2 linked regions of the Sagittula sp. P11 genome follow. The protein of the gene in region 2 binds, or shares a complex with, the protein of the main gene of each other region. Links are inferred from orthologs where the notes say so. Each region holds a gene or a part of one and is shown on either strand. Other genes may lie near its edges. The genes, in order: ccmE and ccmB.

Evidence for each region.
Region 1: the proteins of ccmB (region 2) and ccmE are in contact, whole or in part, in a solved structure (PDB 8CE8), measured with the Escherichia coli proteins. The link is inferred for Sagittula sp. P11 from one-to-one orthologs.

What each region holds. Positions count from the first base shown.
Region 1 is NZ_CP021913.1:117,909-134,582, forward strand. The notes cover bases 7,497-10,418. They hold ccmE (cytochrome c maturation protein CcmE), read right to left. Parts: upstream 9,222-10,418; coding sequence 8,772-9,221; downstream 7,497-8,771. Other genes in these bases: CDO87_RS00625 (ATP-binding protein), read left to right, coding at 7,497-8,679; argC (N-acetyl-gamma-glutamyl-phosphate reductase), read right to left, coding at 9,421-10,418. In the rest of the region: CDO87_RS00595 (ABC transporter substrate-binding protein), read right to left, coding at 1-1,130; CDO87_RS00600 (substrate-binding domain-containing protein), read left to right, coding at 1,379-2,419; CDO87_RS00605 (GH1 family beta-glucosidase), read left to right, coding at 2,429-3,751; CDO87_RS00610 (glucokinase), read left to right, coding at 3,763-4,713; CDO87_RS00615 (DMT family transporter), read left to right, coding at 4,838-5,749; eno (phosphopyruvate hydratase), read left to right, coding at 5,823-7,097; more of CDO87_RS00625, read left to right, coding at 7,261-7,496; more of argC, read right to left, coding at 10,419-10,449; CDO87_RS00640 (DUF3592 domain-containing protein), read left to right, coding at 10,788-11,531; CDO87_RS00645 (BLUF domain-containing protein), read left to right, coding at 11,752-12,369; murI (glutamate racemase), read right to left, coding at 12,372-13,184; CDO87_RS00655 (lysophospholipid acyltransferase family protein), read right to left, coding at 13,209-14,099; CDO87_RS00660 (FAD-dependent monooxygenase), read right to left, coding at 14,221-16,137; CDO87_RS00665 (MarR family winged helix-turn-helix transcriptional regulator), read left to right, coding at 16,287-16,674. UniProt on the Escherichia coli protein: Heme chaperone required for the biogenesis of c-type cytochromes. Transiently binds heme delivered by CcmC and transfers the heme to apo-cytochromes in a process facilitated by CcmF and CcmH.
Region 2 is NZ_CP021913.1:3,813,333-3,820,872, reverse strand. What follows is about bases 652-3,616. They hold ccmB (heme exporter protein CcmB), read right to left. Parts: upstream 2,480-3,616; coding sequence 1,823-2,479; downstream 652-1,822. Other genes in these bases: secF (protein translocase subunit SecF), read right to left, coding at 3,497-3,616; CDO87_RS18445 (Mth938-like domain-containing protein), read right to left, coding at 3,129-3,482; ccmA (heme ABC exporter ATP-binding protein CcmA), read right to left, coding at 2,476-3,081; CDO87_RS18460 (heme ABC transporter permease), read right to left, coding at 988-1,737; ccmD (heme exporter protein CcmD), read right to left, coding at 839-991. In the rest of the region: CDO87_RS27445 (hypothetical protein), read left to right, coding at 91-219; more of CDO87_RS18470, read right to left, coding at 304-651; more of secF, read right to left, coding at 3,617-4,465; protein translocase subunit SecD, read right to left, coding at 4,479-6,146; preprotein translocase subunit YajC, read right to left, coding at 6,154-6,441; CDO87_RS18425 (serine protease), read left to right, coding at 6,590-7,237; CDO87_RS18420 (calcium-binding protein), read right to left, coding at 7,465-7,540. UniProt on the Escherichia coli protein: Required for the export of heme to the periplasm for the biogenesis of c-type cytochromes.

The sequences.
Region 1 (16,674 bases), 3.7 Mb from region 2 along the record:
CGGAAGGTGGTCGCGCCCAGCAGGATCTCGTTCATCTTGCGCAGCGTCGGATCGGAGAACGCCTCCGGGTCGACACCCTTGTGCGGGGTCAGGAAGCCTTTGAGGCCCATCCAGATTTCGTGCGCCTCGGGCGTCTGGAGCCAGGTGATCAGGTCATGCGCGGCCTGGTTCTCGTTGGTGATGGCCCAGAGGGTGCCCGCACCCAGAACCGGCGTGCCGAGGTCCTTCTCGGCGTAGGCCGGGAAGTAGAAGAAATCCGCGTCCAGCCCCACTTCGGTGCCTTCCGGGAAGAAGGCCGGGATGAACGACGCCTGGTGGTGCATGTAGCACTGCGGCGGCGAGGCAAAGAGACCCTTCGGGCTGTCGCGGAAGTCAGTGGAGGCGACGGCACCCCGGCCCCCGGCCACGCGGCCGTCCTCGATGAACCAGCCGAATTCCTCGATCGCGCCGACCACCTTCGGGTCGTTGAACTTCAGGTCGTTGCTGACCCAGGCGTCGTAGTCCTCGGGCGACTGCGTGCGCAGCATCATGTCCTCGACCCAGTCGGTCGCCGGCCAGCCGGTCGCACCGCCGGACCCGAGCCCGACGCACCACGGCGTCTCGCCGTCCTCGACCATCTGCTCGGTCAGCGCCTTGAGGTCTTCCAGCGTCTCGGGAACCTCGTAGCCCGCATCCTCGAAGTTTTCCGGCACGTACCAGACCAGCGACTTCACATCGACCTTGTAGAAGAAACCGTAGAGATGATCCTCGCCGTCCGGCCCGGCATAGGTGCCGAGGTCGACCCAGGACTGCCCGGCCGCGTAGTTCTCGGCCACCCAGTCGGCCACGTCTTTGCCCAGCGGGGTGAGGAAACCGCGCGACGCCATGTCGGACGCGAGGCCCGGCTGCGGGAACACCGACACGTTCGGCGCAGAGCCGGCTTCGGCGTCGACAAGGATCTGCTGCTCGAAGCTGTCGGAGCCGACGTAGGACACGTTGTGGCCCGACTGTTCGGCGAAGGCATCCAGCACGGTTTCGACCATTTCCTGGTCCGGCCCGAGCCACGGACCGAAGACCGTCAGGTCCTCTGCCTGCGCTGCTCCGGCACCCAGCGTGCAAAGGGCAACACCGGCATAAAGCGAAGTTTTCATGAATACGTCCTCCCGGTATCCCGCCTGCCGGCGGGTGAAACTGAGCCCAACCACGCCCGCTCCGGCAGAGAGATCCAAAGCGCTTTGAGCGAGATCAGCCTTTCCTAATCAATAGCGTGTGTCAACCGTGCGTCCAACAAATTAATGAAAAGCGCCGCTGCGACGCAGCATAAAGCGCCGCATTGCGTCATGCCCAGTTCACGAACATTCCCTTGACAAAGCCAAAGCGCTTTGGATCACATGGCACAATGAACCTCAAGGAACTCGCAGAGCATCTCCACCTGTCGCAGACGACCGTCAGCCGTGCGCTGAACGGCTATCCGGAGGTGAGCGAGAAGACGAGAGCGCGCGTCAAACAGGCCGCGCGCGACATGAATTACAGCCCCAACACGCGCGCCAAGGGTCTGGCGACAGGCCGCGCCCATGCCATCGGTCACATCCTTCCGATCTCTGCCAGCCATGAGATGGTGAATCCCATCTTCGGCGATTTCATCGCGGGCGCCGGCAACGCCTATTCCCGCGCCGGGTACGAGATCGTCATCTCCCTCGTCTCCGACATGGAAGAGGAAAAGGCCTACCGTTCCATCGACGCGCGCGGGATCGTCGACGGCATCATCGTGCACGGCCCGAAGATGTCCGACCCGCGAATCGCCCTGCTGACGGAGCTCGGAATGCCCTTCCTGGTGCATGGCCGCGCATCCCAGGTGACGGAGCCGTACTCCTGGCTCGACATAAACAACGCCGGGGCCTTCCAGCGTGCGACGGAGTTCCTACTGGACCTCGGGCACGAACGCATCGCCCTGATCAACGGGCTGGAGTTCATGGACTTCGCCTATCGCCGACGAATCGGGTACGAGGCGGCACTGGCAGGGCGCGGAATGACACCCGACCCGGCCCTGATGCGGGCCGAGGAAATGACGGAGGTCTACGGCTTCCGCACCGCCGCCGAAATGCTGGCCGCCGACCGCCCGCCGACGGCCTTCCTCGTCTCGTCGATGATCACGGCCATCGGCGTGCGCCGCGCGATCCACGATGCCGGGCTGCAGATGGGGCGCGACATCTCGGTCATCACCCATGACGACGACCTCGGATACCTCAAGAACGGGCATTCCGTGCCGATTTTTACCGCCACACGCTCCTCCGTCCGCGAGGCCGGGGAACGTGCGGCGGAAATGCTGCTGGACCATATCCGCAATCCCGGCGGCAAACCCCTGACACACCTCATGGAGGCAGAGCTGATCATCGGCACCTCCACCGGCCCGGCCCGCAAGGTCCCCCAACCGACATAAGGTTTTTCCATGCGCCACAAGCGATCCGATTTCCCCGAAGGTTTCCTCTTCGGCACCGCAACGTCCGCCTACCAGATCGAGGGTCATGCCTTCGGCGGTGCGGGCCGCACCCATTGGGACGACTTCGCCGCCACCCCCGGCAACGTGGTCCGTGCCGAGAACGGCGACCGCGCCTGCGATCACTATCACCGCTTCGCCGAGGATCTCGATCTGGTGAAGGCGGCGGGACTCGACGCCTACCGCTTCTCGATCAGCTGGGCGCGCGTTCTGCCCGAGGGCACCGGCACGCCGAACGAAGAAGGTCTGGATTACTACGACCGGCTGACCGACGCGATGCTGGAACGCGGCCTGAAGCCCTGTGCCACGCTCTATCACTGGGAGTTGCCCTCCGCGCTGGCCGACAAGGGCGGCTGGCGCAACCGCGAAATCGCAGCCTGGTTCGGCGAGTTTACCGAGATCGCCATGAAGCGGCTTGGCGACCGGATGTTCTCTGTCGCGCCGATCAACGAGCCGTGGTGCGTGGCGTGGCTGTCGCATTTCATGGGCGGCCACGCGCCCGGCCTGCGCGACGTGCGCGCCGCCGCCCGTGCGATGCACCACGTCCTTCTGGCCCATGGTACGGCCATCCAGACGATGCGGGGTCTCGGCATGTCGAACCTCGGCGGGGTCTTCAACCTCGAATGGTCCACGCCCGCCGACGGCACCCCCGAAGCGCAGGCCGCCGCGGCCCGCTATGACGCGATCTATAACCGCTGGTTCCTGGGCGGCGTGTTCAAGGGCGCCTACCCGCAGGCGGCGCTCGACGGGCTGGAGCCGCATCTGCCGGAGGGCTGGCAGGACGACTTCCCGACGATCCAGGCGCCGCTCGACTGGTGCGGGCTGAACTACTACACCCGCAAGCTGATCGCGCCGGATGCCACGCCCTTCCCCTCACTGAAAGAGGTCGAAGGGCCGCTGCCCAAGACCTTCATGGACTGGGAGATTTACCCGCAGGGGCTGGAAGATTTCCTGACGCGCACCGCCAGGGAGTACACCGGAGACCTGCCGCTTTACGTCACGGAAAACGGCATGGCCTCTCCAGACGTGCTGGTCGACGGCGCCGTGAAGGATCCATCGCGGATCGCCTTCCTTGAGGATCACCTCGACGCGGTGCAGCGGGCAATTGCCGCGGGCGTGCCGGTGTCGGGCTATTTCATCTGGTCGCTGCTCGACAACTACGAGTGGGCCCTGGGGTATGAAAAGCGCTTCGGGCTGGTGCACGTCGACTTCGAAACACTTGAAAGAACGGCGAAATCCTCCTACCACGAACTCAAGGCCGCGCTGCAAAGCTGAAGGGATCAGCCATGATCACCCCCGTTTCCGTAACCGTCGACATCGGCGGCACGAATACACGTGTCGCCCTCTGCGACGGGGGCGAGGTGCTGACCGGCACCATCCAGCGCTACCGCAACGCCGAACACCCGGGGCTCGAGCCGATCCTCGACTCCTACCTTTCCGCTTATCCGTTGGTCGGCGCGATCTGCATCGACATGGCCGGGCCGGTGAAGGACGGGGTCGGTACGCTCACCAATCTCGACTGGACGATCGATGCACGGGCCCTGTCGGCCCGCACCGGCGGCGCGCGCGTGGTGGTGTTGAACGACCTCCAGGCGCAGGGCCACTCCGTCCCGCATCTCGATGCCGGCAGCCTGCTCACGCTGATGCCGGGACAGCCCGCCCCCAGCGACGTACGGCTGGTTGTCAACGTCGGCACCGGGCTGAACGCAGTGCCGGTCCACACATCGGGCACGCTGACTTTGGTCCCCGCGGCGGAGGCCGGGCACATCACGCTTCAGGCCCGCGATGCGGAGGAGTTGCGGCTGATCGACTGGATGAGCAAGCGCATCCCTTCCTCCGGCATGGAAGAAATCCTGTCCGGCCGCGGACTCGAGAACCTCGACGAGTTCATCGGGGACGGTGCCGGCCGCCGCGAAGCCGCCGCGGTGATGGAGGCCTACGCAGCGGGAGAAGAACGCGCCCGGAAAGCGGCGGAGATATTCGTCCGCTATCTTGGACGGTACGCGGGCGACCTTGCCCTGACCAACCTGCCCTTCGGCGGCGTCTTCCTAGTGGGCGGCGTCATCCGGCACCTCGGACCGCACCTGATGGACCTGGGCTTTGCCGAGGCGTTCCGGGACAAGGGGCGGTTCGCCGCCTTCATGGAACAGTTCCCGGTGCATCTGGTCACCGACGACTACGCGGCGCTGCGCGGATGTTCAGCCCACCTGCAGGAACTGCAGACCGCGTCGAACTGACAATCCGCCGGTTATGTCGCCCGCCTGACCCTCGATCGACGGCGGCGGCGGTTCCCTGACACCAGCAGAAATGTGCGCTCGGCATGCATCTTGCCGAATCCTGCAAACCCGGTCACAAGGCCGCATGACCCTCCGCGCCATTCTTCTCATGATCCTGTCCATGGCCCTGCTGGCCGGGTCCGACGCCTTCTACAAGCTGGCCACCCAGCGCGCGCCCATCGGCGAGGCGATGACCCTCGTTGCCATCGGCGGCACGGTGTTCTTCATCGCGTTGGCCATGGCAATGCGGGTGAAGGTCCTGACCAGGGATGCGCTGCACCCGATGATCCTCCTGCGCAACGGATTCGAGATCATCGGCGCCATCGGTCTCGTCAACGGCCTGGCCCATGTGTCTCTGCCGGTTTTCGCGGCGATCATGCAGACCGGACCGCTGATCGTCACCATCGGTGCGGCGATCTTCCTGAAGGAAGTTATCGGCCCGCGCCGCTGGTTCGCCGTGGCCGCCGGGATCCTGGGCATGCTGCTGGTGATCCGCCCGTGGTCGGCCAGCTTCACCGGGTACGAACTCTTTGCGGTGATGGGCATTGCTGGCCTCTCGGGCCGCGACCTCGTCACCCGCCTTTCGCCGTCGCATATCCCGGCCCTCGCCATTTCCACCTGGGGCTTCGCCGTGACCATCCCCGCCGGCATCCTGCTGTGGAGCCTGGCTGACCGGCCGTCGGATTACTCCGCCCCGACGCTGTGGTTCATGCTGGGGGCCATCGTCGTGACCACGCTGGGTTACCTCGCCATCACGACGGCGATGCGCATGGCACCGGCCTCTGTCGTTGCGCCCTTCCGCTACACCCGCCTGCTGTTCACCCCGGCGCTTGGCATGCTGATCTTCGGCGACCGTCCCGACCTGATGACCTACCTCGGCGCCGGGATCATCTTTGCCGCGGGGCTCTACACCTTCCTCAGGGAACGCGCCCTAGCCCGCACCGTGGCGCCCGCGGCACCGGCGTTAGCGCAACCCGCACGCCAGAAGGCGTGTTAGCGGTAACGCCACCGTTTACTTTCCCCCCCGGCCTGATAAACCTCCGGACAAACGCCCAGCTCCGGAGACAGCCATGAGCACCATCATCGACATCCACGCCCGCGAGATCCTCGACAGCCGCGGCAACCCGACCGTCGAGGTCGACGTTCTCCTCGAAGACGGCACAATGGGCCGGGCCGCCGTGCCCTCCGGCGCATCGACCGGCGTGCACGAGGCCGTGGAGAAGCGGGACGGCGACAAGTCGCGCTACATGGGCAAGGGCGTCCGCGATGCGGTGGCCAGCGTGAACGGCGAGATCGCCGAGAACATCGTCGGCTTCGACGCCACCGAACAGGTCGCCATCGACCTCACGATGATCGAGCTCGACGGCACCGACAACAAGGGCCGCCTCGGCGCCAATGCGATCCTCGGCGTGTCGCTGGCCTGCGCGAAGGCCGCCGCCGACTTCTCCGGCCAGCCGCTGTTCCGCTACGTCGGCGGCACCTCTGCCCGCACCCTGCCCGTCCCGATGATGAACATCATCAACGGCGGCGAGCATGCGGACAACCCGATCGACATCCAGGAATTCATGATCATGCCGGTCGCGGCAGAGAACATCGCCGACGCCGTGCGCATGGGGTCCGAGGTCTTCCACACCCTGAAGAAGGAACTTTCGGCAGCGGGCATGTCCACCGGCCTCGGCGACGAGGGCGGCTTTGCACCGGAACTGAAGGGCACGCGCGACGCGCTCGATTTCATCCTGAAGTCCATCGAGAAAGCGGGCTACAAGCCGGGTGAAGACATCTACCTCGCGCTCGACGCCGCCTCTACCGAGTACTTCAAGGACGGCAAGTACGAGATGAAGGGCGAAGGCCTGTCGCTCTCGCCGGAAGACAACGTGAAGTACCTCGAGGCGCTGGTAAACGACTACCCGATCATCTCCATCGAGGACGGCTGCGCCGAGGACGACTGGGACGGCTGGAAGATGCTGACCGACGTTCTTGGCAACCGCTGCCAGCTTGTGGGCGACGACCTGTTCGTCACCAACCCCAAGCGCCTGTCGATGGGCATCGAGAAGGGCTGCGCCAACTCCATGCTGGTGAAGGTCAACCAGATCGGCACGCTGACGGAAACGCTCCAGGCGGTCGAGATGGCGCACCGCGCGCGCATGACCAACGTGATGTCGCACCGCTCCGGCGAAACCGAGGACGCCACCATCGCCGACCTCGCCGTCGCCACCAACTGCGGCCAGATCAAGACCGGCAGCCTCGCGCGCTCCGACCGGCTTGCAAAGTACAACCAGCTCATCCGGATCGAGGAGATGCTGGAAGACACCGCGATCTATGCCGGTCGCTCCATCCTGAGATGACAGCAACGGGCTGGCGCAACCCAAAGGCGCCAGCCCTATACGCATGAGACCGCGTCGCAGGGCAATACCACCCTGACGTCCATAGAGCGATTGTCTCCGCCCGCCTATGATGGCATCCGGTTTCCGGCGCTTGCCGGGGGTCGGGACGCGCAGGGTGCACGCTATGGCTTCTCCAACATACGACGACAGGCTCGAGGAGATTCGCCGGGCCGAGCACAGATCGCGGTCCGACACGCTGCTGCGCATCCTGCTCGTCGGCATCGGCGCCACCGCCTATTACATCGCCCGGCCCGACCCGCTCGTCATCCTCTGGTTCATTGCACACACCGGCTCGGAACTGACGATCATGGCGCTGCTTGCGCGGCGGAATGTGCGCACGCCGCTGTTCGACATCGCGGTCGTGCTTGCGGCCTACGCCATCTCCGGCCTGATCTTCCTGTCTCTGCCGATCTGGATCCTCGCCGACGCCCCCGGCCCCGGCATGATTTTTGCCGCCGCGGTCACATTGATCGGCTACACGATCTACCTGCTGCACAGGCGTCAGAGGGACAGTGCGATCATTGCCGTCGACATATGCCTTCTGCTGACGATCTTCGGGGCGGCGGCGGCGATTGCCCTGCCGCTGACGCGCAGTTGGCAGGAGGCCGCGCTGGTCCTCGTCGCGGACGGCGCCCTGACGACCTATGTCATCGTCTCGCTGCTGGCCGACGCGCGGCAACAGGCACAGCTGCGCGAAGCGCAGCAGAAGTACGCCAACGCCCAGAAGGCCCGCGCGCTGAACCAGTTCGTCGGCGGCGTGGCGCATGACTTCAACAACCAGCTGACCGTCATCCTCGGCCATCTCGAACTGTTCGAGATGCTCGACACGCCGGAGGATCGGATGGCCGCACTCGACCTCAGCCGCAGGGCCGCGCGCCGGGCGGCCTCCACCGTGCAGCAACTGCTCGCCTCCTCGGGCCGCACGCGCCTCAACCCCATGAGCCTGCCCCTCGGCGGCTTCCTCGACCGGCTGCAGGACCTGCTGGGCGATCTGCTCGACCCGGGGATGCAGATCACGATCGTACCACCGGCCGACGCCCCGACCGCCTACGTGGATGCCGACATGCTGGAAACCTGCCTCGTGCAGCTCTGCCTGAATGCGCAGGACGCCACGCTCGGGAACGGCAAGGTTCGCATCTGGGTGGAGACACGCGATGCCCCTCCCGACCCGGCACATAACGCCGAATGCCCGCCGCCCTTTACGGTCATCTTCGTCGAGGACAACGGCCCGGGCGTGCCCGAGGAAGCCCTCGCCCTACTGACTGAGCCGTTCTACACCACCAAGGGCAAGACGGAAGCCTCGGGCCTCGGGCTCTCCGCCGTCTCGGGATTCGCCCGGCAATCGGGCGGGCTGGTGCACATCACCCGCGCGCCGCGCGCCGGCCTCCGCATAGCGCTCGTTCTGCCTGCCGAGCAGTGGACAGCACCGCCCTCCGGCAACGGGATACAAAGGGATGAGACGCGTGGATCGGCGATCCGGGACACGGACATCAACCCCGACTCCGCCCGCCGCATCCTGACCGCGATGTCAAAGGTGGACTGAGAATCCACTTAAGCGGTCCCTTATTCTACGGTCCGGTCAGTCGACTGGGCGCCCTGAGCGAAACACCATGATCCGGCGCCAGACGCCCACGATCAGCTCTCGGGTTCCTGGTAGACCCCTTGCGCCTTGAGCGCGTCGACCACTTCCTTCGGCATGTATGTCTCGTCGTGTTTCGCAAGGATTTCAGAGGCTTCGAAGACACCGTTCACGTAACGGCCGGTGCCCACCATGCCCTGGTTCTCGTCGAACAGGTCTGGCAGCACGCCGGTGAAGACGACCGGCACCGTCGCCCCCCCGTCCGTCACCCGGAACCTGACCGTCTCGCCGACGCCCCGTTCCAGAGAGCCGTCCTCCACCAGGCCACCAATGCGGAAGACCTCGTTCGGGGTTGGCGGCTCCTCCATCACCTGGCTCGGGGAGCGGAAGAAGTTGATCCCGTCCCGCATCGCATAGCCGATCAGGCCGGTGGACACGATCAGTGCGACCGCCGCCAGCGCCACAACCTGGATCCGCCGCTTCTTCTTCAGCGATTTCAGTGCCATGTCCGTCCTCCCAAAGATCGGTGCATCGCTATATATGCGATTCCCCGCCCCGCGGGGAGACCTGTGGCGATTTGCCCGTCCCGATTGGCGGAACGGGCCGCACACAACCCTTCATCTTGGCCCAAATACCTCGGGGTCCGGGGCAGCGCCCCGGGAGACAGAGCGCGCGCAAAAGCGCGCTCTGTCAGTACGCACGATCCTACGGGAAGCAGGGCGCCAGCATCAGCCCGGCGGTTTCCTCGACACCCAGCATGAGGTTGGCGTTCTGCAGGGCCTGCCCGGAAGACCCCTTGCACAGGTTGTCGAGCGTCGCGACCACGATGGTCCGTCCCGGCAGCCGGTCCGCCACCACCCCGATGTGCACGAAGTTCGACCCGCGCACGTGGTGGGTGGAGGGCGTCTCGCCGAAGGGCAGCACCTCCACGAAGGGCTCGTTGGCATAAGCCGCCTCGAGCGCCATGTTGATCGCCTCAGCCTCGCCCTTGACGTAACAGGTGGCGAGGATGCCGCGGTTGAAGGGCCCGAGATGCGGCGTGAACTGGATCTTCACCTCGCGCCCGGCCAGCTTCGAGAACTCCTGATCGAACTCGCCCAGGTGCCGGTGCGTGCCACCCACCGAATAGGCGTTGGTCCCTTCCGAGAGCTCGGCGTGCAGCAGGTTTTCCTTCAGCGACCGGCCCGCGCCGGAGACGCCGCATTGCAAGTCGAGGATGATCTCGTCCAGGTCGATCACGCCGGCGGTGATCAGCGGCCGCAGGATGTACTGGCCGGTGGCCGCATTGCACCCGGTACCCGCCACCAGCCGCGCCCCGGCGATCTCGTCGCGATAGAACTCGGTCAGGCCGTAGACCGCCTCTTCCTGCATCTCGACCGCGGCATGATCGTTGCCGTACCACGTCTTGTAGGCGGCCGGGTCACGCAGACGGAAATCCGCCGACAGGTCGACGATCTTCAGGCTTTTGGGCAGTTTCGAGATCCTTTCCTGGCTCGTCTTGTGCGGCAGGGCGCAGAAGCAAAGGTCGATCCCGGAGAAGTCGATTTGTTCCCACGTGACCAAAGTCGGCAGGTCGAGGTGGCGCAGGTGCGGAAAGACCTGGGCCATGCTCTGGCCGGCCTTGGAATTGGCGGCCAGCGCCTTGATCTCGAACGACGGGTGGGTGGCGATCAGCCGGATGAGTTCCGCGCCGGTGTATCCGGACGCGCCGATGATGGCGATGGACTGGGTCATGAGACACCTTTCATGAAAACGAAGGATGGGCTGCAGGTGCCGCGCCCTGGCGCGGCATGAACGTCATCGTCGCAAATCGTTGCGGGTCCCGATCATGCAGTATCTCCTTTGATTTCTGCATTAGCGCCAAAACGCATCTGTCGCAACTGCTTCGCTCGGTACGCCTATCCGATACCGAAAGGCGGACCACGCCGTGGCGACCGACATGCGCCTTTCGATACGCGCCCCGCGCCGCACTACCTTCCTATTCCCCAGCCCGGACACAGGGCCGCAAAAAATCGTCCGACACCAGTGACCTGCGCTTGATCTTGACCTGCCCCAGCGGCAATCTCCGCGCCATGCCAGCCGAACCGTCCCTTGCCAGACCGGTCTCCTTTTTCCGCCTCTTTCACCGGATGGGCGGCTGGATCGCGTATATCCCGCTGGTCATCACGCTGATCCTCACGCTGGTCAGCCATTTCACGCTCCGCACGGCGGAGCGCTTCGATGCCGAGGGGGTCGAGGCCGTGGGCACCGTGCTCGGCCGCGATATCCGCATTTCGCGCGATAGCGACGGGGATGAGACACGCTCCTATTTCGTGAAGGTGGGGTTTACGCCGGACGGCGGCGCGCCGCTCACCGTCGAACAGAACACCGATGCCGCCACCCATGACCGAAGCGCCATCGGCACGCCGATCACCCTCTGGTACCTCGCGTCCGAGCCGAACATGATCGAACTGTCGCGGGGCGAGAACCGGAGCGCCTCTGCCGTGACGCAGGGGATCGCGCTGGTCTTCGGCGTGGTGTTCCTAGTCGCGCTCTGGGTTCCGGCCCGGCGCGCCATCGCCGCCCTGCGCGCACGTCGCTACGGTGCACGCGAACGGGCCGTGGTCACCGAACATGCGCGCACCCACATCACCGTCAATTCCCGCCGTCTCTACCGCCTCGCGTGGCGCGACGAACACGGGCGTGACGGGCAGAGCCTGCCCTATCGCCGGGACATGCTGCGCGCTTTTCCGGAAGGCAGCCGGATCATCGTCTATCAGGGCCTGACACAGGCTTGGTGGGAAGGCGACACCGGCCCGCGAGACCCGCGCAGCTGAACGGCAGTCCCGGTCTGTGACGCAAGGTCAAAACGGACGGGCAACCACGCTCAAGCGAACCGTTAATATTTGATTGAAATGCTGTTGGGCGAGGCGTCCCTCGCAGGATGGCGGTGTCCCCTGCTCCGAAGCCGCCCGCAGTGCGGGCAAATGGCTGGACAGAGAACCCTCCTTCGGTGGCGGACGGCCGCAAGGCGCTTTGCCGGAAGGAGGGTTAACGATGAACGCCATGACATCCATCGCACGGCCCGGACGGGTCGCAACGGGACAGCGATATTCCGGCATGGCAGTGGTCGACTTCGACCACATCACCGGCGGCGCATCCGCCACCGGGCCGGGCAAAGAGGCCAAGGGCGCGCCATTGGTCCGGGCGATCTGCATCAGCCACACGCGCACCCGGCTGAGCGACCGGATCCTCGACCGCCTCATGGCCGAGACGGAAAAGCACAACGCCCTCCGGCAAGTGAGCGGCCTGCTGCTCTACAAGTCGCGCAACTTCTTCGAGGTATTGGAGGGGCCGCAGGACATGCTCGACCAGACGCTGGAGAGGATCTACCGCGATCCCCGGCACTACAAGATGAAGGTGATGTTCTACGGCCCGGCCCGAATGCGGCGCTTCGACGGCTGGTCCATGGGGTTCCGGCGGCTCGACGGGACGACCACGACCCTGCCCTGCTATTTCTCCCTGACGCGCCGCGAGCTCGAGAAACGGTTTCCTCGCGGCGCCACGAAGGAGATCATGTTCTACCTGCGCGGCTACCTGAACCTGAGGTTCCCACCCCCGCCACCCGCCGAGCCATCGCTGACCTGCCGGGTGATCAGGGACCTGAGCGCCTGAGGTCAGACCTTTTCGAAGGTGATCTGGCGCTTCATGAACTGGGTGGCATGACGCGACACACGCGCCGGGTCGCCCGTCGTCAGGAACCGGCTCGTCGTGCCTTTGCCCATCATGTCCGGGTGCCGATCGAGGTAGTCGGCCAGCGAATCCGGCACCAGCGTCGCCTGGCTGTAGACGTGCACCTCCGGCCCCAGCGCATCCTGGAAGATTTCCTGCATCAGCGGATAGTGCGTGCAGCCGAGGATGGCTGCTTCGGGCGTCGGCATCTTGCGCTTCAGGGCGTCCACATGGCTGCGCACCAGTGCCTCCGCGAGGATCATGTCGCCTTCCTCGATCGCGTCGACCAGTCCGCCGCAGGCCTGCGCTTCGACGTCGACACCGATCGCCCGGAACGCCAGTTCACGCTGGAATGCGCGGCTGCGCACCGTGGCGGGTGTCGCGAAAAGGGCGACGTGCTGGATACCCACCTCGCGCGGCGGAGAGTTGTCACCCCACTGGCGTGCGGTCAGCGCCTCGATCAGTGGCACGAAGACGCCCAGCACGCGCTTCTCGCGCGGGACCCAGGATTCCTGCATCCGGCGCAGCGCCGCGGCGCTGGCGGTGTTGCAGGCGAGCACGACAAGGTCGCAGCCCTCGTCCCACAGGCGCGAAACGGCCTGCGTGGTCAGATCGTAGATGTCGTTGGCATCGCGCACGCCGTAGGGCGCATGGGCGCTGTCGGCAAAATAGACGAAGGGCACATCCGGCAGCCGCTTCACCACCGCATCCAGTACGGTCAGGCCGCCGAGGCCCGAATCGAATACACCAACCGCCATGTCCTGCCCCGTGTGCCTGTCGCGTCAATGCCGCCGTGTCTTGTGCTTTTCCTCGAACTCGAACCCGTAGTCGAGAGATTTGAGCGGCGTCGGCGACAACTCATAGGTTCTTTGCCGGAGGAAATCCATCATCGCGCGCGCGTCCTTCGCGCGTTCGGCGATCTCATGCGCGGGGATCGGCTGACCGATGGCGACACGCACGGGTGTGTCCACGCGCTTGCGGAATTCCTTGATGAGCAGCCCCATGCGCAGCGTCGTGTGCAGGTGCGAGGCAAGCTGGAACAGCCGCGAGGTGTGGCCGTCGAAATAGATCGGCACGACGGTCGCACCGGACTTCGCGATCATCTTCGCGGTGAAGGTGCGCCAGCCCGGATCCATCGGCTGACCGAAGGGCCGTTCGGCCGTGGCCACGGTGCCGCCCGGGAAGATGCCGATGCAGCCGCCGTCGCCCAGATAGCGCAGGCATTCCCTCCGCGTATCGAGGTTCAGTTGCACCGCCTCCTTTGTATCGTCGAAGGAGATCGGCAGCACGACGCGGTTCAACTCTTCCGCCTTGCGAAAGACCCGGTGCGCCAGAATGCGGAAATCGCCGCGCACCACCGACAGGATATGCCCCAGCATCAGTCCGTCGAGGATGCCGTAGGGATGATTGGCGATGACGACGAGCGGCCCGTCCTTCGGCAGGTTGTCGAGCGATCCGCCGATGACCTCAAGCTGGAGCCCGTAGCGCTCCACCATGACCTCCCAGAAGTCACGGCCCTGCGCCACCTCGGATTCGTAGCCGGCGGCCCGGCGGATCAGCCCGAGGCGCCCGGTGGCGTTTTCCATGAAGCGTATCATCGCGCGGCCGCTGCGTGTGCTGGCCGAATAGGCGTAGGAAATGTCCCGGGTCACATCTTTGCGGATGACGGGCATGGCTCCTCCCCCTGCGCGTGATGCCGCAGTCCTTACTGCGGTTCGCGCGTTCTGGCCAGAAATTGTAACGCCATGATGACGGGAAGATGACGCAGCCCCGGGACCGCGCCACCGCACCCGCCTACCCTTGCGGCAAGAGAACGCCATCGAAGAATGCCGCCAGTTCCGCCGTGCCGTCCAGCGGGAGGACATGGGCGACGTACTGGTCGGGCCGCACGACGATCATGCAGCCCTTCTCGCGGTCGATGCCGCGCATGTCGAAGATGTCGCCCATCCCCTTGTGATCGACGCTGAAGACCTTCTCGTGATCCTGAAGGCCCAGCGGCCCCTTGATCGGTTTCAGGAGCGGCGGCATGTCCTCCATCGCCACAGCCTCGAACGTCTGCTGGAACACCGCGCGCAGGTCGATGATCGCGTCCGGGTCCTCGCCCTCACGTATGCAGCGCACCACCGGAGAGGCAGGGTCCTGTTCCAGCCACTCCGCCAGCCGGTGGATGGCCGAGCCGGGCGCGGAGGTGTCGTCCCTCCCACCAAACGCGTAGATGCGCCAGCGCCCGTCCGCCTCCGCCACATGCCCTAGCTGCATCTGCATGGCGTCCGCCACGCGCACCACCGGCGCGGAGTGGAACCGGCGCCCGATCTCCTCCCCCGTGGCAAGGTGCTGGTGGGCGGGTTCCGCCGTCAGGGCCGACGCATCGTACTTCACCGCGAGGCCGCCGGTGAACATCAGGTTCTCGATGAACTGCTTCTGGAACCGCGGCATGCCCGAGCCGTCCAGTTCCGATTGGCCCGGTGGGGCCGACATGATCCGCGCCCACTGGTGATCCGTGTCGATCAGGCGCTTGGCCTCCACCCAGCGTTCGGCGGAATACGTGCGCAGCAGGCTGGCGTCGGCACGGCCGCTCAACACATGCGCCAACTTCCAGCCGAGGTTGAAGCTGTCCTGCATCGATACGTTCATCCCCTGCCCGGCCTTCGGGCTGTGGGTGTGACAGGCGTCCCCGGCGGTGAAGACGCGCGGGTTGCGGTCCTCGCCCGGGCCCACGTCGTCGAAACGGTCGGTCAGGCGGTGCCCGATCTCGTAGATCGACCACCAGACCACCTGCTTCACGTCGATGGTATAGGGCGCCATGATCCGGTTCGCCGCTGCGATCATATCATCGGCCGAGAACTTGCGGCTGGAGACACGCTCGTCCGGGTTCAGCTTGTCCAACTCGACATACATCCGGAACAGATAACCGCCCTCCCGCGGAAGGATCAGGATGTTGCCCTCGGACTGCGAGGCGACAAGGCACTTCTGGCGCACATCGGGGAAGTCGGTGTTGGCGAGGATGTCCATCACACCCCAGGCCTGGTGCGCGGCATCGCCGTGCAACTGCCCGCCGATGGCCTTGCGCACGTTGGATCGGGCGCCGTCGCAGCCGACCACGTAGTTGGCCCGGACCGTCGCCGTCTCACCGGGATTGATGCCGGTGTTTTCCAGCGTGACCGTAACCGGGTGATCCTCGGTGTCCGGATCGACCACGACATCCACGACCGACCAGCCGTAATCCGGCTCCAGCCGCGACGGCGCCTTGCGCATCACGTCGAGGAACAACTCATGGATGCGGGCCTGGTTGATGAGCGTGTGCGGCATCTCGGAGCTGTCCTCCGGCACGTCCTGCACCCTGCCGATCCGGCGGATATGGGAGGGGTTCGCGGGGTCCGGCGACCAGAAGGCCGTCTGGTTCACCCAGCAGCTTTCGCGCTTCACCTTCTCGCCGAAACCGAAGGCCTGGAACATCTCCATCGTGCGGGTGTTCACGCCATCCGCCTGCCCCTTCTCGATCGGTCCCGGCTTGCGCTCGACGATCATCACGTCGATCTCCGGGAACCGCGAGAGCTGCGCCGCGAGGCAGAGGCCCGCCGGACCGCAGCCCGCGATCAGCACGTCCACCTCCCTTGGCAGGGGCGCATGTGGCCCCCTGTCCCGTCGGTTGGGTGCGGCGTTGCGGATGTCCGGATCTCCGCCACGAAAGCCGTCCAGATAGAATTGCATGGTCTCTCCTCCTCGCGCCGCAGCCCTTCCGGCACCAATTGATAACTGTACATATCATTTTCCGTCAATAAAAATAAGTGTACAAATCATTACCGTGAACCTATTGTCTTTGCTGACTTTCATGAAACACCGAACCTGCGGAGCGCGCGATGAAAGTGCATGCCATGCCCGGTCACCTGATTCGACGGCTGAACCAGATTTCGACGCAGGTGTTCTCGCGGCACATGGCGGATGCCGGGTACGATCTGACGCCCGTACAGTTCGCCGCCCTCGACGCGATCATCGCGCGCCCCGGCATCGACCAGGCCAGCGTCGCGGCGGCCATCGCCTATGACCGTGCGACCATTGGTGGCGTGATCGACCGGCTCGAACAGAAGGGACTGGTGCGGCGCGAGGTCAGCCGGCACGACCGCCGCGCCCGCGAGGTCCGCCCGACCGAAGAGGGCGCAGCCATGTACGAGACGATCCTGCCTGTCGTGACGGCCCTGCAAGAGGACGTGCTGAACGGGCTGACCGCCGAAGAACGCGAGACGTTCA
Region 2 (7,540 bases):
CCCGCAGGCACGACCCCTTTAATTCCCCGGCGACGGGACCATTTCACAGCCACGGCCCACGAAAGAGACCGAACAGAGAGGCGCCCAGAGATGAAAGTGATTACCCTTCTGCAGGCAGGCGCATTGCTGCTGCTCGCCGTGATCGGTGCATACGCAGGCACGCAGGACAGCAAGGCCCCCTGCGACACCCGCCAGGAAACCACCGTCTGCGATCTCTGACGACGCCCCCCCCCTTCATCTTGGTGAAAAATACCTCCGCCGGAGGCATCCGCCCTGCCCACGCGCACCCGCGCCGGGCAAGGGTCAGTCGGCCAGCGCCTTCTCCAGTTCCGGCACGAACCGCTGCTCGTAGTCCGAGCCAACCAGCGGCCCCACGAACTTGAACAGAACTGTGCCGTCTCCGTCCACGATGAAGGTCTCCGGCGGCGCGGTCACGCCCCAGTCGATCGCCGTGCGGCCGTTCGGGTCGAAGGCCACTGCCTCGAAGGGGCTGCCCTCGTCCTCGAGGTAGGACCTGGCGTTCTTCGCCTGGTCCTTGAAGTTCACGCCGAGGATCGGCACCCCGTCGGCCTGCAACGCCAGAAGTTGCGGATGCTCCGCCCGGCACGGCGGGCACCAAGAGGCCCAGAAGTTGACCAGAACGACCTCGCCCCGGGCCAGCATCTCAGGCGTGATGCCGGGGTAGCCTTCCAGCGCGACATCCGTCACCGCCGGGGCGGGCTTGCCCTCGAAAACCGATTCAAGCCGGTGCGTCTCGTCGCTGTTCTTCAGCCCGAGGTAGGCCATCACCCCGAAGGCGGCGAAGATCACCGGCGGCAGGATCATCAGCGGCGACACCTTAGCCATCCTTGCGGCCCTCCACCTGTTCCAGTTCGCGTTTCACGCGCCGCGAGCGCAGGACCGAAGCCACGATCAGCAGCCCCAGCAGCGCCAGCGACACCGCGTAAGAGGCCAGCACGGGCCCCGCATACTTGCCGAGTTCCGGGATCATGCCACCCGCTCCCGCGCCAGAAGCGCCCTTGTCCGTCGCGCCCGGATCTCCGTCTGGGTGCGCAGGAAGACCAGTGCGATGAACAGCAGCACGAAGCCCGCCATGCAGACGAACAGCGGCACCGCGTAGACGTTGGACACCCGCTCTTCCGTGTCGCCGGCCAGCGCGCCCGCGCGCATGACCGAGGCACCCTGGTGCAGACCCTGGTTCCAGAAGTTGACGGCGTAGCGGCTGAGGATCGCAAAGACCGAACCCACGAGACACAGGATCGACGTCAGGTCCGCCGCCGTGTCGTCGTTCTCGATCGCCTCCCAAAGCGCCATGTAGCCGAGGTAGAAGAGAAACAGGATCAGGAAGGATGTCAGCCGCGGGTCCCATGCCCACCACGTGCCCCACATGGGCTGGCCCCAGATCGCGCCCGTCGCCAGTGCGATCAGCGTCATCACCGCCCCCACCGGCGCCGCGGCCCGGGCCGCCAGCGCGCTCACGTGGTGGCGCCGCACGATCCAGATCAGCGAGGCGACCAGCATCATCAGCCAGGCGTTGATCGCCATCAGCGCCGCAGGCACATGCAGGTAGATGATCTTGACGGTCGACCCCTGCCGGTAGTCGTCCGGCGTCAGGAAGAACCCCCAGAAGAGGCCGCCCACCAGCGCCACGACAGCCGCGGCCGAGAGCCAGGGCAGCACCCTGTCCGTGGTCCGGATGAACTTGACCGGATTGGCATATTCCCAGATCGACGCCATGGCTCTCCCTACCTTCGCCTCCGGTTTCCATGAACCCCAAATATCGGCCCGAGGCAATATGTCCCCGGGTGCCCGACGGCCCACCTCACCTGAGGTTGATCCGCAGGACGGCGGCGCTGGCAAACGGCAAAAGCGCGATCACCCCAAAGCTGATCCCGGCCAGCATCGCCAGCGGCGTCGCCACCGGCAGCCCCTCTGCCCCGCGCCGCGCCACCTCTGCGCCGAAGATCAGCGTCGGCACGTAAAGCGGCAGCACCAGCAGCGACATCAGGAGGCCGCCGCGCTTCAGCCCAACGGTCAGGGCCGCCCCGAAGGTGCCGATCACCGACAGCGCGGGCGTCCCCAGGGCGAGGCTGACGAAGACCCACAGGTAGCCCTCGGCCGGCAGGCTCAGCAGCACGCCCAGCATCGGCGCCGCGACCACCAGCGGCAGACCCGTGGTGATCCAGTGCGCCAGCGCCTTCACGCTGACGATCCCCTCCATAGGCAGCGGCGCCGTGGCCAGCAGGTCGAGCGACCCGTCTTCCCAGTCGAGGGCGAGGATGCGGTCCAGCGACAAGAGGCAGGCCAAAAGGGCGCCGATCCACAGCACGCCGGGCGCGATGGTCGACAGGAGACCCGTCTCCGGCCCCACGCCGAAAGGCACCAGCACCGTCACGATCAGGAAGAACGCGAGCCCGAGGCCAAAGCCCCCGCCCGCCCGCACCGCCAGCCGCAGGTCCCTGACCAGCAGCGCGATCACAGGAAGGCCTCGTCTTCCACGGCAACGCGCGGCTTCGCCTTGAAAGGGGTCACGTCCAGCACGTCCGCCTCCAGCCCGAGGTCGATGTGCGTCGCCATCAGCGCCGATCCCCCGCCCGCAAGGTGCGCGCGCACCGCATCGGCGAAGAGTGCGACAGAGGCCGTGTCCAGCGACACCGTCGGCTCGTCCAGCACCCACACCGGGCGGCCCGTCACCATCAGCCGCGCCAGCCCAAGCCGACGCTTCTGACCGGCACTCAGGCTGCCCGCCAGCCGGTCCCGCAACGGGATCAGGTCGAAGGCCTCGATGGCGGGGGAAATGCCTGCGGTGCCAAAGACCTGCGCCCAGAACCTCAGGTTTTCCGTGACCGTCAGCATGGACTTCAGACCGTCGGAATGGGCAGCGTACGCGATGCGCTCTCCGGCGCCCTCGATCTGCCCTTCCAGCGGCGGCTGAAGCCCGGCGATGGTGCGCAACAGCGTCGTCTTGCCTGACCCGTTCGGACCGCGCAGAACCAGCGCCCTGCCGGCGCCGATCCCGAAGGTCAGCCCTTCGAGCACCGGCACGCCCCCGCGCGCGACCCCCAGACCGGATACCTGCAAAACCGTCACCGAAGGCCCTGACTTGTCATGGAAATGCGTCCTCCGCCTCAGACCGGCAGCACCGCCAGCGCGACGCGGCGCCCTTCGCTGATCAGCACGTTGTAGGTCCGGCAGGCAGAGGGCGAACTCATCACCTCGACCCCCAGCCCCTCGGACTCCAGCCGCTCCCGCAACTCCGTCGGGAGAAAGGCGATCTCGGCCCCGGTGCCCACGAGGATCACGTCAACCATGTCGACGAAACTGAGCAGGCTGCCCTCGTCCTCGAAACCGCCCCAACCGGCCTTGCCCTTGTCCCACAGCAGCAGCGCACCTTCATGCACCTCGCCGCCGACACGGAAGAAGCCCGGTCCGTAGCCGTCCACGGGCCGGGCGTCGGTATAGATGATCTCGTTCAGGCGCATGTGGCCTCCGTCGTTCAGGCGTCGACGTCACCGAACTGCGTGCCCGGCGTGTCCGCGGGTTTCGACCAGTCGCGCTTCACCCCAAGCCGCAGCAGGATGGCGGAGGCGACGAAGATCGACGAATAGGTGCCGACGATAATGCCCCACGTCATGGCGAAGACGAAGCCGCGGATCACGTCGCCGCCCAGCACCAGAAGCGCGATCAGCGCCAGAAGCGTGGTCAGCGAGGTCATGACCGTCCGGCTCATGGTCTCGTTGATGGACATGTTCAGGACCTCCTTGAGGTCCTTCGACTTGTACTTGATCAGGTTCTCGCGCACCCGGTCGAAGACCACCACCGTGTCGTTCAGCGAATAGCCGACGATGGTCAGCAGCGCCGCGATGATCGCCAGGTCGAAGCGGATCTGCAACTCGCTGAAGATCCCGATGGTCAGCGCCACGTCGTGGATCAGCGCGATCACCGCCCCCAGCGCGAACTGCCATTCGAACCTGAGCCAGATGTAGACCAGCACCGCCGCAATCGCGAGGCACACCGCCAACACGGCGGTATGGATCAGCTCCTGCGAGACCTTCGGACCCACCGATTCAACAGAGGTGAAGCGGATATCCGGAGCGACCTCCTTCAGGGCTGCTTCGGCGGAATCGATGACCTCGGTGCTGACCGCTTCCTCGCCGTCCTGCGCACCGATGCGCACCATGGCGACGTTTTGGTCGTCGCGGAAGTTCGGGTCGAACACCTCCGAGATCACCGTGTCGCCCAGCCCCAGCGGCGCCAGCGCGTCGCGGTAGGCGCCCACGTCGACCGGCTCCGCGCTCTCGGTCCGGATCGTCGTGCCGCCGCGGAAGTCGATGCCGTAGTTCAGCCCCTGGATGAAGAAGCTTGCCAGCGCGATGACCACCATCACCCCCGAGATGCCGAGCCACAGCTTCGATCTCGAGAAGAAGTCCCAGTTCAGATCGTCCTTGACCAGTCTCAGTCGCATGTCAGGCTCTCTCTCAAACTTCGATGGTCTTGGGGCGGCGGCGTTCGAACCACGTCACGATCAGCACCCGCGTCACGAAGATCGCGGTGAAGACGGAAGTGATGATGCCGAAACCCAGCGTGACCGCGAAGCCCCGCACCGGGCCGGAACCCATCACGTAGAGGATCACGGCAGTGATGAAGGTGGTGATGTTGGCGTCGACGATGGCGCTCAGCGCCTTTTCATAGCCCAGCTCGATCGCCCGCGCCGGTCCGCGCGCCGTCTTCAGCTCCTCGCGGATGCGCTCGAAGATCAGCACGTTGGCGTCCACAGCCATGCCGACCGTCAGCACGATCCCCGCGATCCCCGGCAGGGTCAGCGTCGCCCCGATCAGGCTCAGCAGGCCGAACATCAGCGCGACGTTCAGGATCAGCGCGATGTTGGCGAAGACACCGAAGAGACCGTAGCTCGCCACCATGAAGCCCAGCACCGCGACAAAGGCCACACCCGTCGCCAACTTGCCGGCCTCGATGCTGTCCTGCCCCAGTTCCGGACCGATGGTCCGTTCCTCGAGAAACTCCAGTCCCGCGGGCAGAGCGCCTGCGCGCAGCAGCACGGCGAGGTTGGTCGATTCCTCGACCGTGAAGTTGCCGGTGATGATGCCCGCGCCACCGCCGATGTGGCTCTGGATCACGGGGGCAGAGATCACCTCGTCGTCCAGCACGATGGCGAAGGGCGAGCCGATGTTCTCGGCGGTGTAGTCGCCGAACTTGCGCGCGCCGCCGGGGTTGAAGTTGAAGCTCACCGCCGGGCGGCCGTTCTGGTCGAAGGTCGGCTGCGCGTTGGTCAGCTCTTCCCCGGTCACGACCGGGGTCTGCTCCAGCACGTAATACAGCCCCTGCTCGTCCAGCGAGGGCAGCAGCTCGTTGCCCGGTCCGGGCGCGTCGTTCTGGTTGGTGGTCCGGCCGACGACCGGCTGGAAGGTCAGCTGCGCCGTGGTGCCGATGATCTCTTTCAGTTCCGCCGCAGAGCCGATGCCCGGCACCTGGATCAGGATGCGGTCGAACCCCTGCCGCTGGATCGTCGGTTCGCGCGTGCCCACCTCGTCGATGCGGCGGCGGATGATCTCCAGCGACTGTTGCAGCGTGCGGTCGTCGGTTGCCTGCTTCTCGGCTTCCGACAGCGTGACGACCAGTTCGTCGCCCTCGCCGCGCACCTCGATGTCTGACGCGCCCGCGCCGGTCAGCGTCACGACCGGCTGCGCAAGCCCGCGCACCACCTCGATGGCGCGCTGCATGCCTTCCGGATTCGACAGCTTGACCCGCAGTTCGCCGCGGTCGACGGCCTCGGAGTTCCAGCGGATCGTGCCCACCGTGTCACGCTCGTCGCGCAACAGGTCCCGCACTTCCGGCCAGAGCGACTCCATCCGGGACTTGTAGACGTCCGTGGTCTGCACCCGCGCCAACAGGTGCGCACCGCCCCGCAGATCGAGCCCGAGGTTCACCAGCCCCGACGGCAGGAAAGACGGCCACTGGGCCTCTGCCGCGCGGTTCTCCGACGTGTCGGCGCCCGCCTCGATGGCCTTGACGGCGTCGTTGTGGCTTTCGACCCGTCCGTAGAACAGGTTCGGAATGGCCAGAAGCAGGCCCACCACGACGGTGAGCCAGATCAGCCAGCGCTTCCAGGCGTCGATCTGCAGCATTTGGGTCTCAGGCCTCTGCGGGTTCGGTCTTGGATTTCACCGCCGCGATGGTGGAGCGCATGATGCGCACCTTCACGCCTTCGGCGATCTCGACCTCGACCTCGGCGTCGTCCTTGACCTTGACGACCTTGGCGATGATCCCGCCCTGGGTGACGATGATGTCGTTGCGGCGGATCGCCTCGATCATCGCCTTGTGCTCCTTCACCTTCTTCTGCTGCGGGCGGATGAGGAGGAAATACATGATCGCGAAGATCAGGCCCATCATCACGAAAGAGGAAAGGGCGTTCTGGTCCATTGGATGCTCCCTGCTGGATCTCTGTGTCGGATCTGCGGGGCATCCCCCGCTAAATTGGCCGTTACCTATGCGGCCCTGCGCCGGGATGCAAGGTGCGCGGCAGGCTGGCAGATGGTCGCGCAGGCCCGTCCCGCGCTATGCTGCGGCCATGTTACGGGTATTGCTCCTGGCGCTGGCCGCCGCCCTCCTGCCCGTCCCCGCCCCTGCGGAGGACGCGGTGGGCCGTCTGAACCTCGCCGGCTACCGCCACCGCGAGATGTGCACGGCGACGCTCGTGGCCCCCGATATCGCGCTGACCGCGGCGCACTGCGTCACAACGCCAGCCGACGGATATCTCAAGCGGATCGGGGACATGACCTTCGTCGCGGGCTGGGACGGGGAGCATCACGCAGGGGCTGCGCGAATCAAGGCGGTGACCGTGCATCCGAAGGCCTACGACAACGGGCGTTTCGACATCGCCCACGACATCGCGCTTGTGACGCTCGACCAGCTGCTGGAAGTCGCGCCGTTGCCTGTCGGCATTGGCGTTCCGCCGGGACCGATGACCCTGATGGGCTACCGCCGCTCCGTCCCGCACCGGCTGACGATCACGCCTTTGTGTTACGGCGACGAGACAGGCCCGCTCTGGCGGCTCCGCTGCCGGGTGGAACCCGGTCAGTCAGGCGGCCCGGTCTTCCTGGGCGAGGACCGCGCCCGCCGCATCGTCGCCGTCATCGCCGCGGTGGTAGAGGAAGAGGCCATCGTCGTCCCCGTCGACAGCTGGCTCCTCGCCCAACTCGCCAACCTCCGCGACTGACCTCTCCCTGAGCGTCAGACGCTGCGGAGCCAGCCCTTCAACCAACACGGAAGACAGGGGAACGGCGGCGGATATGCCAGAGACCCGGACAAGCCTCCCCGCATCGCCCGGCACCGACGCGCTCTGACGTCCGGCCTCGTAACGGAGACCTCCAACGCGACAAGGAAAACCGGCCAGACACCCGAATGCCCGGCCGGTCATCAGCCCAAAAGTCAGCACGGTAAACCTCAGACGCGGCTCACCACCCGGACATGCCCGTTCAGGTCGCGCGCAAGAGCGTCGGCAAAGACCGCCGCGTCGTGG